2 regions of the Streptomyces sp. NPDC026246 genome follow, and region 1 is predicted to be linked to the other one. Evidence: predicted binding sites of a transcription regulator. Region 1 holds the regulator's gene; the other holds the start of a gene.
What was found. Region 1 encodes HrcA, which represses chaperone genes, less so after heat shock. Its sites were predicted from a motif close to TTNGCACTCNGNNNNNCNGAGTGCNAA; they were not measured.

Region 1 (7,446 bases):
GGGGGCAGCCTGCCACCGACGGGGTCGGCGCGGTAGGGCGCAAAGGCGTCAACCGCGCAGCGGAAGCCGCTCCTGAGGCTCCGTCAGATCCCCCTCGGGGCAGTGCCTCCCGAGCGAGGAGGTCAGGACCAGCGGCCCGTGCGGGCGAGGAGTACGGAGGCCGCCGCCGTACCGGCCGTCGACGTGCGCAGCACGCTGGGCCCGAGGCGGTACGCCCCGGCCCCCGCTTCCTCGAACAGCGCCAGCTCCTCGGGCGACACGCCCCCTTCGGGGCCGACGACCAGCACGATCTCGCCGGTGGACGGCAGAGCCGTCGTCGCCAGGGGCTCCTCGCCGCTCTCGTGCAGCACGGCCGCGAAGTCCGCCCCGGCGAGCAGCGCGGCGACCTGCTTGGTGGTCGCGGCGTTCGCGACCTCGGGGAAGCGCACCCGGCGGGACTGCTTGCCGGCCTCGCGGGCCGTCGCCCGCCACTTCGCCAGGGCCTTGGCCCCGCGCTCGCCCTTCCACTGCGTGATGCACCGCGCGGCGGCCCAGGGCACGATCGCGTCGACACCGACCTCGGTCATGGTCTCGACGGCCAGTTCGCCCCGGTCGCCCTTGGGCAGGGCCTGCACGACGGTCACCCGGGGCTGCTCCGCCGGCTCCTCGCTCACCGAGTCGAGCTGGACGATCAGCCGGTCCTTGCCCTCGGTACCGAGCACGACGCAGTCCGCCCACCGTCCCGCGCCGTCCGTGAGGACGACGTCCTCGCCGGCCCGCAGCCGCTTCACCGAGACGGCGTGCCGCCCCTCGGGCCCGTCGAGCACGTACCGGCCGCCGCCGCCCGCCCGGAAGTGCTCGACCACGAACACCGGCGCGGTCATCGCGCACCCCCCGCCAGCGCCGCACGGGCGGCGGCGAGTTCCCCGGCGAGCACTTCGACCAGATGCCCGGCGGGCATCTCCCGCGCCATCCGGTGCCCCTGCCCGGCCCACAGCGCCATCCCCTGGGCGTCGCCCGCCTTGGCGGCGGCCTTGCGCAGCGGCGCGGTGAGGTGGTGGACCTCGGGGTAGGCGGCGGGCGCGTAGGGGCCGTGCTCGCGCACGAACCGGTTGACGAGGCCGCGGGCCGGGCGGCCCGTGAAGGCCCGGGTCAGTTCCGTGCGGACGAAGAGGGGATTGGTCAGGGCCTGCTTGTGCAGGGCGTGCGCACCCGACTCGTGCGTGGGGACGAAGGCCGTGCCGAGCTGCGCGGCGCCGGCCCCCGCCGCGAGCACGGCGGCGATCTGGCCGCCGCGCATGATGCCGCCCGCGGCGACGACCGGGATGGTGACGGCCTCGCGCACCTGCGCGACCAGGGAGAGCAGTCCGATGCCGCCGCCGTCGGCCTCGGGGGTGTCCCGGTGGGTGCCCTGGTGGCCGCCGGCCTCGACGCCCTGCGCGATGACGCCGTCCGCGCCGGCCCGCTCCACGGCCCGGGCCTCGTCCGGGGTGGTCGCGGCGGCCAGGACGAAGGTCCCGACGCGGTGCAGGGTGTCGATCACCTCGCGGTCCGGGACGCCGAAGTGGAACGACACGACCGGCACGGGGTTGTCGCGCAGCACGACGAGTTTGGCCTCGAAGCCGTCGTCGCGTCCGCTCTCGGGGTCGCCGAGCTCGGTCTCGTACCAGGTCGCCTCACCGGCCAGCTGGTGGGCGTAGACGTCCACGGCGGCGGGGTCGGCGAGATCCGGGTGCGGCATGAAGACGTTGACGCCGAACGGCCTGCCCGTGAGGCTCTTGAGCTGCTTGATCTCCTGGTACATCCCGTCGGCGGTCTTGTACCCGGCGGCGAGGAACCCGAGCCCGCCCGCCTCGCACACGGCGGCGGCGAGCTGCGGCACGGAGATGCCGCCCGCCATGGGGGCCTGCACGATCGGGAGCGGGAAGAGATCGGTCAGAGCGGAGGACATGACCGCATGTTGTCACGTCCTCCGCGCCCGTCCGAAACCGGCCTGCCGTGTGGCATAGACCAGAGGAATGCCCGCTTCCGCAGCCGCGCTCGACGGCTGCGCCAACCCTCTCCCGGCGGCGCCGTCGACGCCGCTCCGGGTCTCCGTCAGTCGCTCCGGTCGCGGGCTCAGCGCCCGTTGAACGCGTCCTTCAGCCGCGAGAACAGCCCCTGCTGGCCCGGCTGGAACTGGCCCGTGGGGCGCTCCTCGCCGCGGAGCTTGGACAGTTCGCGCAGGAGGCGCTCCTGCTCGGGGTCCAGCTTGGTCGGGGTCTGGACCTCGACGTGCACGATGAGGTCGCCGCGCCCGCCACCGCGCAGGTGCGTGACACCACGGCCGTGCAGCGGGATCGACTGACCGGACTGGGTGCCGGGGCGGATGTCGACCTCCTCCAAGCCGTCCAGCGTCTCCAGCGGCACCTTCGTGCCGAGGGCCGCCGCCGTCATGGGGAGCGTGACCGTGCAGTGCAGGTCGTCGCCGCGCCGCTGGAACTGCGCGTGGGGCAGCTCGTGGATCTCGACGTAGAGGTCACCGGCCGGACCGCCGCCGGGGCCGACCTCGCCCTCACCGGCGAGCTGGATGCGCGTGCCGTTGTCCACACCGGCCGGGATCTTCACCGTGAGCGTCCGGCGGGACCGGACACGGCCGTCACCCGCGCACTCGGGGCACGGCGTCGGGACGACCGTGCCGAAGCCCTGGCACTGCGGGCAGGGGCGCGACGTCATGACCTGGCCCAGGAAGGACCGGGTGACCTGCGAGACCTCACCGCGGCCGCGGCACATGTCACACGTCTGGGCGGAGGTGCCCGGGGCCGCGCCCTCGCCGTTGCAGGTGTTGCAGACGACGGCGGTGTCGACCTGGATGTCCTTGGTCGTACCGAAGGCGGCCTCGTCGAGCTCGATCTCGATACGGATCATCGCGTCCTGGCCGCGGCGGGTGCGCGAGCGCGGTCCGCGCTGCGACGCCGTGCCGAAGAAGGCGTCCATGATGTCCGAGAAGTTCCCGAAGCCACCGGCTCCGAAGCCGCCCGCGCCGCCGCCGGCCTGCGAGAGCGGGTCGCCGCCGAGGTCGTAGACCTGCTTCTTCTGCGGGTCCGACAGCACCTCGTAAGCGGCGTTGATCTCCTTGAACCGCTCCTGGGTCTTCGGATCGGGGTTGACGTCCGGGTGCAGCTCGCGGGCGAGCCGCCGGAAGGCCTTCTTGATCTCTTCCTGCGACGCGTCGCGGCGCACGCCGAGTACGGCGTAGTAGTCCGTGGCCACTACGACTCCGCCAGGATCTGTCCGACGTACCGTGCCACTGCGCGTACCGCTCCCATCGTTCCCGGGTAGTCCATGCGGGTCGGTCCGACCACGCCGAGCTTGGCGACTGCCTCGCCGCCCGAACCGTAGCCGACCGACACGACGGACGTGGAGTTGAGTCCTTCGTGGGCGTTCTCGTGACCGATCCGTACGGTCACGCCCGGATCCTTCGCCTCGCCGAGCAGCTTGAGGAGCACGACCTGCTCCTCCAGCGCCTCCAGCACGGGCCGGATCGTGAGGGGGAAGTCATGACCGAAGCGGGTCAGATTGGCGGTGCCGCCGATCATCAGCCGCTCCTCGTTCTCCTCGACGAGCGTCTCCAGGAGTGTGGAGAGCACCGTGGAGACCGTACCCCGGTCCTCGTGCTCGAACGCCTCCGGGAGATCCTCCACCAGACTCGGCACATCCGCGAAACGGCGGTTCGCCACGCGGCTGTTGAGGCGCGCGCGCAGATCCGCGAGCGAGGCCTCGCCGAAAGGCGCCGGGCAGTCCACCACGCGCTGCTCGACCCGCCCGGTGTCCGTGATCAGCACGAGCATCACCCGCGCGGGCGCGAGGGCCAGCAGCTCCACGTGCCGCACGGTCGAGCGGGTCAGCGACGGGTACTGCACGACGGCGACCTGGCGGGTGAGCTGCGCGAGCAGCCGCACCGTGCGCGCCACGACGTCGTCGAGGTCGACGGCGCCCTCGAGGAAGTTCTGGATCGCGCGCCGCTCGGGCGCGGTCATCGGCTTGACTCCGGCGAGCTTGTCGACGAACAGCCGGTAGCCCTTGTCGGTGGGGATCCGCCCGGCGCTGGTGTGCGGCTGGGCGATGTACCCCTCGTCCTCCAGGGCCGCCATGTCGTTGCGCACGGTCGCCGGGGAGACGCCGAGGTTGTGCCGCTCGGTGAGGGCCTTGGAGCCGACCGGCTCCTCGGTGCCGACGTAGTCCTGGACGATGGCGCGCAGCACTTGCAGTCTGCGTTCACTGAGCATCGCGCACACCTCCAGAAGTCGTCCGCCCGTTGCCCGCCGTTCGCGGCCTGGCACTCTGCGCGTGCGAGTGCCAGCATTCCCCGGCCCAGTGTACGGCGGTGGGGTACGCCCCCGGCAAGGCTGGTCGTGCGCCGTCGCGCCGCGGGGCGGGGCGCACCGCTAGCGTCCCGGTATGACGGTGACTTGGGAAGACCTCGGGTGGGAGCGCGTGGCCGCGGGTGTGGGACGGTGCAGGCTGCCGGTGTGGGACTGCACGATCGGGCTGGTCGTCGGCGAGGGGGCGGTCCTCATGATCGACGCGGGGTCGAGCCTCACCGAGGGCGCGCGGCTGGGCGCGCAGGCGCAGGCGCTCACCGGTCGGCGTGTGACACATCTCGCGCTGACCCACCCGCATTTCGACCACGTTCTCGGTGCCGGGGCGCTTCCCGGCACCGAATCCTTCGGCGCGGTGGGCGTGGACGCGGTGCTGTCGCGGGCGCGGGACCGCGAGGAACTGCGCGAGGACGCGGTGCGCCAGGGCCTGGCGGCCTCCGCGGCCCGGGAGGCGGCGGAGCGGCTGGCTCCGCCCGGGCACCTGGTCTCCGGCGATTGGACCCTGGACCTGGGCGGCGGCCGGCAGGTGCTGCTGGCGAACGTGGGTCCGGGGCACACCGCGCACGACCTGGCCGTGCTGGTGCCGGGCGATCCCGAGGTGGTGTTCTGCGGCGACCTGGTCGAGGAGTCGGGTGAGCCGCAGGCGGGTCCGGACGCCGTGCCCGCGCAGTGGCCGGCCGCCCTGGACCGCCTGCTCGCCCTGGGCAGCGAGGACGCGCTGTACGTGCCCGGTCACGGAGCGGTGGTGGACGCGGCGTTCGTCCGCGCCCAACGCGACGCGCTGGCCGCGCGTTTCGGCGTGTCGTCGTGAGCGTCCGGCGGGTTTCCCTATCGTCGTGCGAATGCGCCAGTACTCGACCGATCTGACCCCGCCGTGGAAGAAGCCGAAGCCGGTTCCCGAGGTCCCGGCCGAGCCGGGCCTGGTGGTGGAGGAGCCGGGGACCGGGTTCTGCGGGGCGGTGATCCGCTGCGAGGCGGGCACGGTGACCCTGGAGGACCGCTTCGGCAAGCACCGGGTCTTCCCGATGGAGCCGCGCGGCTTCCTGCTGGAGGGCAGGGCGGTGACGTTGGTCCGCCCGGCGCCGGGCGCTCCGGCCCGCCCCGCCCGCACGGCCTCCGGCTCGGTGGCGGTCCCCGGCGCACGCGCCCGCGTGGCCCGGGCGGGCCGCATCTACGTCGAGGGGCGGCACGACGCCGAGCTGGTGGAGAAGGTCTGGGGCGACGACCTGCGCATCGAGGGCGTGGTCGTGGAGTACCTGGAGGGCGTGGACGACCTGCCGTCCATCGTCGACTCCTTCGCACCCGGCCCGGACGCCCGCCTCGGCGTCCTGGTCGACCATCTGGTGCCGGGCTCGAAGGAGTGGCGCATCGCCGAGTCGGTGACGAGCGAGCACGCGCTGGTCGTGGGCCACCCGTACATCGACGTCTGGGAGGCGGTGAAGCCGTCGGCCCTGGGCATCGCGTCCTGGCCCCGGGTCCCGCGCGGCCAGGACTGGAAGACGGGCGTGTGCCGTGCGCTGGGCTGGCCGGAGAACACGGGCGCGGCCTGGCAGCGGATCCTGTCGGGCGTCCACTCGTACAAGGACCTGGAGCCGGAGCTGCTGGGCCGCGTGGAAGAACTGATCGACTTCGTGACGGCACCGGCGGACTGAGCCGCCCGGGGCCCCCGCCCGCACGCCCTCCCGGCAGCCGCCGTCCGCCACCGGGCCCGGCAGCCCCGCCGCCCTCAGCCACGCCGGCCCACGGGGATCGGCGCACCGGTCCCCCCAGCCGCGCCGCCGCACCGAGTCCGGCAGGCCCGTCGCTCTCCGCCGCGCCGCTCCGCCGCATCCGGCACGCCCGTCCCGCGGCCGCTCCCTGCAGTCCACCGGGTCCGGCACACCCATCGCGCCCCGCCCCGTCGCTGCACCGGGACCGGCACGCCCGTCCCGCGGCGGCTCCCTGCAGACCGCCGCGTCCGGCAGGCCCGCGCGGCAGCCGCCGTCAGTCGACCAGGTCCCGCACCACGCCGTCCGCCAGCAGCCGGCCGCGCAGGGTCAGTACGGCCCGGCCCTGCTCGTACGGCCCGGCGTCCAGGAGTCCGTCCGACAGCGCCCGGCGGGACGCGGCCAGGCCCTCCTCCCGCAGCAAGGACAGCGGCACCCCGTCCCGCAGCCGGAGTTCGAGCAGGATCCGCTCCACCCGCCGGTCCTCCTCGCCGAGCAGCTCCCGCCCGGCCCCGGGCGACCTGCCCGCCGCGAGCGCGGCCGCGTACGCGCCGGGGTGCTTCACGTTCCACCAGCGCACGCCGCCCACGTGGCTGTGTGCCCCGGGTCCCGCGCCCCACCAGTCGGCGCCCCGCCAGTACAGCTCGTTGTGCAGGCACCGGCCCGCCTCGGAGGTCGCCCAGTTCGACACCTCGTACCAGTCGAACCCGGCACCGGAGAGCACCTCGTCGGCGATCAGGTACCGGTCGGCGTGGACGTCGTCGTCGGTCATCGGCACCTCGCCGCGGCGGATCCGCCGCGCGAGCTGCGTGCCCTCCTCGACGATCAGGGCGTACGCGCTGACGTGGTCGGGTCCGGCGCCCAGCACCGCGTCCAGGGAGGCCCGCCAGTCGTCGTCGGACTCCCCCGGCGTGCCGTAGATCAGGTCCAGGTTCACGTGCTCGAACCCGGCCGCCCGGGCCTCCGCGACGCAGGCCTCGGGCCGCCCGGGCGTGTGGGTGCGGTCCAGCACCTTCAGCACGTGCTGCCGCGCGCTCTGCATGCCGAAGGAGATCCGGTTGAAGCCGCCCTCGCGCAGGGCCGCCAGATACGCCGGGTCCACCGACTCGGGATTCGCCTCGGTCGTGATCTCGGCGTCCTCCGCGAGTCCGAACTCCTCGCGGACCACCCGCAGCATCCGGACCAGGTCCTCGGCGTCCAGCAGCGTCGGCGTGCCCCCGCCCACGAACACCGTCCGCACGGCCCGCGGGTCGTCGCCCAGCACCTTGCGGGCCAGCCGGACCTCGTCCACGAGCGTCCCGGCGTAGTTGTCACGCGAGGCGAGCACGCCGCCGGTGCCGCGCAGCTCGGTCGCCGTGTAGGTGTTGAAGTCGCAGTAGCCGCAGCGGGTCGCGCAGTAG
Region 2 (7,446 bases), on a different contig from region 1:
CGGGCGTCTCGGCGAGGCGGGCGCGGTAGGCCTCCTGCTTCCACTGCGAGTAGCGGAGGATGACGGGGAAGTCGGCGGAGACGGTCTCGCGGACGGCCGCGACGATCTCCGCGGCGAACCTGACCCGGGCGACCCGGTCGCCGCCGTAGGCGTCGGTGCGGCGGTTGGTGCCCTCCCACAGGAACTGGTCGAGCAGGTAGCCGTGGGCGCCGTGCAGCTCCACGCCGTCGAAGCCGATGCGCTCGGCGGCCGCGGCGGCCTCGGCGAAGGCGCCGATGACGGCGTCGATGTCGGCCTGGGTCATGGCCTTGCCGGTGGGCTCGTCGGCGCCGATGCGCAGCCCGGAGGGGCCGACGGCGGGGGCGTCGGCGACGGGCGGCTCGCCCTGGTTGCGGACCATGCCGATGTGCCACAGCTGCGGCACGATCGTGCCGCCCGCGGCGTGCACGGCCTCGGCGACCTTCGCCCAGCCGGCGAGCTGCTCCTCGCCGTGGAACCGCGGCACGCTGTCGCTCTGCCCGGCCGACTCGTGCCCGACGTAGGTGCCCTCGGTGACGATCAGGCCGACCCCCGCGGCGGCGCGGCGCGCGTAGTAGGAGACGACGTCCTCACCGGGCACGCCGCCCGGGGAGAACATGCGGGTCATCGGGGCCATCGCGATCCGGTTGGGGACGGTCAGGCCGTTCAGGGTCACGGGCCGGGACAGGATGTCGGCTGCGCGGGAGGCGGCGTCGCTCACGTGGGGGCTCCTTCGGATACCGGACAGTACGCGCATACCGGTCAGTATGTGCATACGCATAGGTCCTTAGGTTCAACCACTCCGTCCCGGTGCGCCATCCCGCGCGCCCTGTGATCCCGCACACGCCGAAGGGCGGCACCCCCTGCCGGAACAGGGGATGCCGCCCTCGGAAAGGACGCGATCGACCGGGTCGATCAGAAGTCCATGTCACCGCCCGGCATGCCGCCGCCGGCCGGCGCGGCGGCCTTCTCCGGCTTGTCGGCGATGACGGCCTCGGTGGTGAGGAACAGCGCGGCGATGGAGGCGGCGTTCTGCAGCGCGGAACGGGTCACCTTCGCCGGGTCGATGATGCCCTCGGCGATCATGTCGACGTACTCACCGGTCGCGGCGTTCAGGCCGTGGCCGACGGTGAGGTTGCGGACCTTCTCCACGACGACGCCGCCCTCGAGACCACCGTTGACGGCGATCTGCTTCAGCGGGGCCTCCAGCGCGAGCTTCACGGCGTTGGCGCCGGTCGCCTCGTCACCGTCGAGCTCCAGCTTCTCGAAGACCTGGGAGGCCTGCAGCAGGGCCACGCCACCACCGGCGACGATGCCCTCCTCGACGGCCGCCTTGGCGTTGCGCACGGCGTCCTCGATGCGGTGCTTGCGCTCCTTGAGCTCCACCTCGGTGGCGGCACCGGCCTTGATGACCGCGACACCGCCGGCGAGCTTCGCCAGGCGCTCCTGCAGCTTCTCGCGGTCGTAGTCCGAGTCGCTGTTCTCGATCTCGGCGCGGATCTGGTTCACGCGACCCTGGACCTGGTCGGCGGAGCCGGCACCGTCCACGATCGTGGTCTCGTCCTTGGTGATGACGACCTTGCGGGCCTTGCCGAGCAGGTCGAGCGTGGCGTTCTCCAGCTTGAGGCCGACCTCCTCGGAGATCACCTCGCCGCCGGTGAGGATGCCGATGTCCTGCAGCATCGCCTTGCGGCGGTCGCCGAAGCCCGGGGCCTTGACGGCGACGGACTTGAAGGTGCCGCGGATCTTGTTGACGACCAGGGTCGACAGGGCCTCGCCCTCGACGTCCTCGGCGATGATCAGCAGCGGCTTGCCCGACTGCATGACCTTCTCCAGGAGCGGGAGCAGGTCCTTGACGTTGGAGATCTTCGAGTTGGCGATCAGGATGTACGGGTCGTCGAGGACGGCCTCCATACGCTCCATGTCGGTGGCGAAGTACGCCGAGATGTAGCCCTTGTCGAAGCGCATACCCTCGGTGAGCTCCAGCTCCAGACCGAAGGTCTGGGACTCCTCGACGGTGATGACGCCTTCCTTGCCGACCTTGTCCATCGCCTCGGCGATGAGCTCGCCGATCTGGGTGTCGGCGGCGGAGATCGAGGCCGTGGAGGCAATCTGCTCCTTGGTCTCGACGTCCTTGGCCTGCTCGAGCAGGGCGGCGGAGACGGCCTCGACGGCCTTCTCGATACCGCGCTTCAGGGCCATCGGGTTGGCACCGGCGGCCACGTTGCGCAGACCCTCGCGCACCAGGGCCTGGGCCAGGACGGTCGCCGTGGTCGTACCGTCACCGGCGACGTCGTCCGTCTTCTTGGCGACTTCCTTGACCAGCTCGGCGCCGATCTTCTCGTACGGGTCCTCGAGCTCGATCTCCTTGGCGATGGACACACCATCGTTGGTGATCGTGGGCGCGCCCCACTTCTTCTCGAGGACGACGTTGCGGCCCTTGGGGCCGAGCGTCACCTTCACGGCGTCCGCGAGCTGGTTCATGCCGCGCTCGAGGCCGCGCCGCGCCTCCTCGTCGAACGCGATGATCTTGGCCATGTGAAGTGGTCCCTCCAGGACTGGGGGTGATGACTCCAGGACCGCGCCCGCGCCCGCGACGGACGGCTCGCCGGCCTCGTGGTTCCTTCCCACTTCGGCCTGCGGGCCTCACCGACCCGGTCCTTACGTTGTCACTCTCACCTTCAGAGTGCTAACGCCAATGATTAGCACTCGACCCCCCAGAGTGCAAGGCGCGCCCGCGCAGCGGGTGCTCATCGAGGGGTGGCGGTCGGGTGACGGGCGGGCGCAAGCGCCCCCCGGAGCGGATGGGGCGCTCAGCCCGCCCGCGAACACGCCCCCGCGCGCCTCCCGGGCAAGCGGAAGGGCCCGCACCCCGGGGGATGCGGACCCTTCTGCGAAGACCGGTCGCGTGAGCTTTTGGTCGTGGTGCGCGTTCAGGCAGAGACGCGAACCATGTCGGCCTGCGGCCCCTTCTGGCCCTGCGAGATCTCGAACTCGACCCGCTGGCCCTCTTCCAGGGTGCGGTAGCCGTCCATCTGGATCGCGCTGTAGTGGACGAAAACATCCGCACCACCGTCGACCGCGATGAAGCCGTACCCCTTCTCCGCGTTGAACCACTTGACGGTGCCCTGAGCCATGCCTAACTCCCCTATTACTGGCCCTTGCACAGATCCACACTTCGCGGATCCGGGTCAGACCTCACCCCCCACGGTTGGGGGCGTGCGCCGGAACGCGTCGACCGCGGCTGAATGTATCTGTCCAACTGCCGTCTGCAACAGGTCAATCGGACGAGAATTCTGGACGCTCAGGGTCCGGAATGTGGGGAGAATTCGCCCGAATTCAGGGCAAGTCGGGCCACACAAAAAGAACAAAAGCCGCGAAAGACGCGCACACTTTGGCTACATCTTGTCGGGCTCGCGGCAGGAATTCAGGGTTCCGGTCGGTGGATCCGGAACGCGTTCCCCAACTGTACCGCGCTCAATCACACAGAATTGCCCCCTCCGCTTCTCTCACGGTGAGGGCAATTCGATGCACGCTCGGTGACCGGCATTACTCAAGGTAACAATCAAGCCGGTCGGCCGGATTCAGCCGCCGGCGACAGCCGGAATGATCGACACTCCGGCACCGTCCGGCGTGGCCGTCTCCAGACCCTGCTCGAACCGCACGTCGTCGTCGTTGACGTACACGTTGACGAACCGCCGCAGCTTGCCCTGGTCGTCCAGCACCCGGGCGGCGATCCCGGTGTGGTTCTTCTCCAGGTCGGCGATGACCTCCCCGAGGTTCGCGCCCTCGGCGGCGACCTCGGCCTGCCCGCCCGTGTAGGTGCGCAGGATGGTGGGGATGCGAACGGTGACGCTCATCGGAACATGACCTCCGGTTTTGTCGAAGCTACGGCTGGGGCGCACCCTCAGGGGCGCGGGGAACTGCGCGACCGGCCCCCACCGGCCCGCAGCGAACAACGATCAGACGAGCCCGGCATCCCGGAACGACTCCAGGCTGGGCCGGATGGTCGCGGTCAGCCCCGTGCCCGCCACCGCGTCCAGCGTCTTCAGACCGTCCCCGGTGTTCAGCACCACGGTGGTCTTCGTGGGGTCGAGCACCCCGTTCGCGATCAGCTTGCGCGTCACGCCCACGGTCACCCCGCCGGCGGTCTCCGCGAAGATCCCCTCGGTCCTGGCCAGGACCTTGATCGCGTCGACGACCTGCTCGTCCGTCACGTCCTCCACCGCACCACCGGTCCGCCGCGCGATGTCCAGCACGTACGGCCCGTCCGCCGGGTTGCCGATCGCCAGGGACTTGGCGATCGTGTCCGGCTTCTGCGGACGCACCACGTCGTGCCCGGCCTTGAACGCCGTCGACACCGGCGAGCAGCCCTCGGCCTGCGCACCGAAGATCGTGTACGGCTTGTCCTCGACGAGGCCGAGCTTGATCAGCTCCTGCAGCCCCTTGTCGATCTTCGTGAGCTGCGAGCCGGAGGCGATCGGCACGACCAGCTGGTCCGGCAGCCGCCAGCCGAGCTGCTCGCAGATCTCGTACGCGAGGGTCTTGGAGCCCTCCGCGTAGTAGGGGCGCAGGTTGACGTTGACGAAGCCCCAGCCCTCACCGGCCGGGTCGCCGATCAGCTCCGAGCAGAAGCGGTTCACGTCGTCGTAGTTGCCCTCGATGCCGACGAGCTCGCCGCCGTAGACCGCGGCCATGACGACCTTGCCCTGCTCCAGGTCGTGCGGGATGAACACGCACGAGCGGAAGCCGGCGCGGGCGGCGGCGGCACCCACCGCGCCGGCCAGGTTGCCGGTGGAGGAGCAGGACAGGGTGGTGAAGCCGAAGGCGCGGGCGGCCTCCAGGGCCTGGGCGACGACCCGGTCCTTGAAGGAGTGCGTCGGGTTGCCGGAGTCGTCCTTGACGAACAGCTTGCCGGGGTCGACGCCCAGCTCGCGGGCCAGGTTGTCGGCCTTGACCAGCTTGGTCCAGCCCGGGTTGATGTTCGGCTTGTCCGCCACGTCCGCCGGGACCGGCAGCAGCGGGGCGTAGCGCCAGATGTTCGCGGGTCCCGCTTCGATGCGCTTGCGGAGCTCTTCGGTGTCGTAGGCCGAGAAGTCGTAGGCGATCTCCAGCGGGCCGAAACACTCCTCGCAGGCGAAGACCGGGCCGAGAGGCACGCGGTGACCGCACTCGCGGCAGCTCAGAGCGGCGGCCGGGCCGAGGTCTACGGTGGAGTTCGTGGTGCTTGCAACAGTCTGCACAGCCATGTGAGGCGAGGCCCTTTCTCCTCATCTTCCTCACGACGCATCTCGCCGTGAGACGGATTTGGCACCTTCCCTAGCCGGGAGCCTCGCGGAGTGGTCAGCAGTGACCTACGAGAACCGACTGGAGGGTTGCCGGGGCTTCATCGGGCCGTTTCCCTCTGCCCCTCTGGATGAGCTGTATGTGGTTGTAGGCGGCGGGCGACCCCGGACATGCGAGGGTCATCCGCGTTGTTCAAGACTGTAACCGACGACCAGGACAGTTGAGATAGTCGTCCGAACCGCGAGACGCGTCACATTCGTCCCGCCGAGAGAACGCAAGGAGCAGCCACGGTGCTGGAAGAAGTCGAGCGCTGGCTGAGCGCCCGTTCCTGGTCCGTGCACGACCGTCCCCTCCACAGCCTCCTGGCGGCCAAGCAGCGCACGGGCCGCACGGTCAGCGTGGTGCTGCCCGCCCTGAACGAGGAGGAGACCGTCGGCGACATCGCCGCCGCGATCCGCCACGACCTCATGCTGCGGGTGCCGCTCGTCGACGAGCTGGTCGTGATCGACTCGGGGTCGGCCGACCGCACGTCCGAGGTGGCCGCCGCCGCGGGCGCGACGGTGGTGCACCGGGACGCGATCCTGCCCCGCCTGCCCGCCCTGCCCGGCAAGGGCGAGGTGCTGTGGCGCTCGCTGCTGGTCACCCGCGGCGACATCGTCTGCTTCGTCGACGCGGACCTGCGGGAGTTCTCGTCCGACTTCGTCTCCGGCATCGTGGGCCCGCTGCTGACCGACCCGGAGGTCGAGCTCGTCAAGGGCATGTACGACCGTCCCCTCGGCGCCGCCGCCGGGCAGGGCGGCCGGGTCACGGAGCTGATGGCGCGCCCCCTGCTCAACATGCACTGGCCGCGGCTCGCCGGGTTCGTGCAGCCGCTGGGCGGCGAGTACGCGGCCCGCCGCTCCCTGCTGGAGCAGCTGCCCTTCCCCGTCGGGTACGGCGTCGAACTGGGCGTGCTCGTCGACGCCCTGCACCTGGCGGGCCTCGACGCGCTCGGCCAGGTCGACCTGGGGGTGCGCAAGCACCGGCACCAGGACGGGCAGGCGCTCGGCCGGATGGCCGCCGAGATCTACCGCACGGCCCAGCTGCGGCTGGCCCGGGGGCATCTGATCCGGCCGTCCCTCACCCAGTTCGAGCGGACCGGGGACGGCTTCGAACCGCGGACGTACTCCGTGGACACCGAGGAACGCCCGCCGATGGTGGAGATCGCCGAGTACCAGGCGCGGCGGGCCGCCTGACCCGGGCTGTTTTCGGCCGGGCGCGGCAGGTCCGTACGTTTGAGCGTTTACAGGCCGGGCTAGGTTGAGGCCTATGGGTTCGACGCACGGTTCTGCACGGGTATTGGTGGCCTCCAACCGCGGCCCGGTCTCCTACACGGTCGGTGACGACGGTTCGCTGAACGCCAGACGGGGCGGCGGCGGACTGGTCTCGGGGCTCTCGGCGATCGGCTCCGACGCGGACTCCCTGTGGGTCTGCTCGGCGCTGTCCGACGGCGACCGCGCGGCGGTGGCCCGCGGGGTCGGCGAGGAGGGCGTGCGGATGCTGGACATCCCGGCCGACGTGCACGCCGACGCCTACAACGGCATCGCCAACTCGGTGCTGTGGTTCGTCCACCACATGCTCTACCAGACTCCCCTGGAGCCGGTCTTCGACGCGGAGTTCCGCCGCCAGTGGGCGTCCTACGAGACGTACAACCGGGCGTTCGCCGAGGCGCTGGCCGAGGAGGCGGCGCAGGGCGCGGCGGTCGTGGTGCAGGACTACCACCTGACGCTGGTGCCGGGCATGCTGCGCGAGCTGCGCCCGGACCTCAGGATCGGCCACTTCTCGCACACGCCGTGGGCGCCGCCCGAGTACTTCCGGATGCTGCCGGACGACGTGGCCGGGCAGGTGCTGCGCGGCATGCTCGGCGCGGACCGGCTCGGCTTCCTCACCCAGCGCTGGGCGGACGCGTTCACCGCCTGCGCCGAGCGGTTCGCGGGCGGTCTCGGCGGCACGCGGATCGGGGTGCACGGCCTGGGCGCCGACGCGGACTTCCTGCGCGAGCGGGCCCACGAGCCGGACGTCGAGGAACGGATCACCGCGCTGCGGCAGGAGATCGGCGAGGGCCGCCGCACCATCGTCCGGGTCGACCGCACCGAGCTGTCG

Region 2: groL (chaperonin GroEL) is a predicted target of HrcA. The motif match lies at 2,721-2,747, and genes of this name have one in related genera.

What each region holds. Positions count from the first base shown of each region.
Region 1 covers NZ_JBVHPJ010000002.1:361,632-369,077, forward strand. The annotation lists gene ACZ4M5_RS05760 (16S rRNA (uracil(1498)-N(3))-methyltransferase) at 123-863, opposite strand; gene ACZ4M5_RS05765 (nitronate monooxygenase) at 860-1,930, opposite strand; gene dnaJ (molecular chaperone DnaJ) at 2,098-3,231, opposite strand; gene hrcA (heat-inducible transcriptional repressor HrcA) at 3,231-4,247, opposite strand; gene ACZ4M5_RS05780 (MBL fold metallo-hydrolase) at 4,420-5,151, shown strand; gene ACZ4M5_RS05785 (DUF3097 domain-containing protein) at 5,183-5,992, shown strand; gene hemW (radical SAM family heme chaperone HemW) at 6,324-7,446, opposite strand, start outside.
Region 2 covers NZ_JBVHPJ010000016.1:40,388-47,833, forward strand. The annotation lists gene ACZ4M5_RS30515 (NADH:flavin oxidoreductase) at 1-739, opposite strand, end outside; gene groL (chaperonin GroEL) at 934-2,556, opposite strand; gene ACZ4M5_RS30525 (cold-shock protein) at 2,952-3,155, opposite strand; gene ACZ4M5_RS30530 (MoaD/ThiS family protein) at 3,603-3,878, opposite strand; gene thrC (threonine synthase) at 3,981-5,267, opposite strand; SAM riboswitch class I at 5,286-5,441, opposite strand; gene ACZ4M5_RS30540 (glucosyl-3-phosphoglycerate synthase) at 5,595-6,539, shown strand; gene ACZ4M5_RS30545 (alpha,alpha-trehalose-phosphate synthase (UDP-forming)) at 6,613-7,446, shown strand, end outside.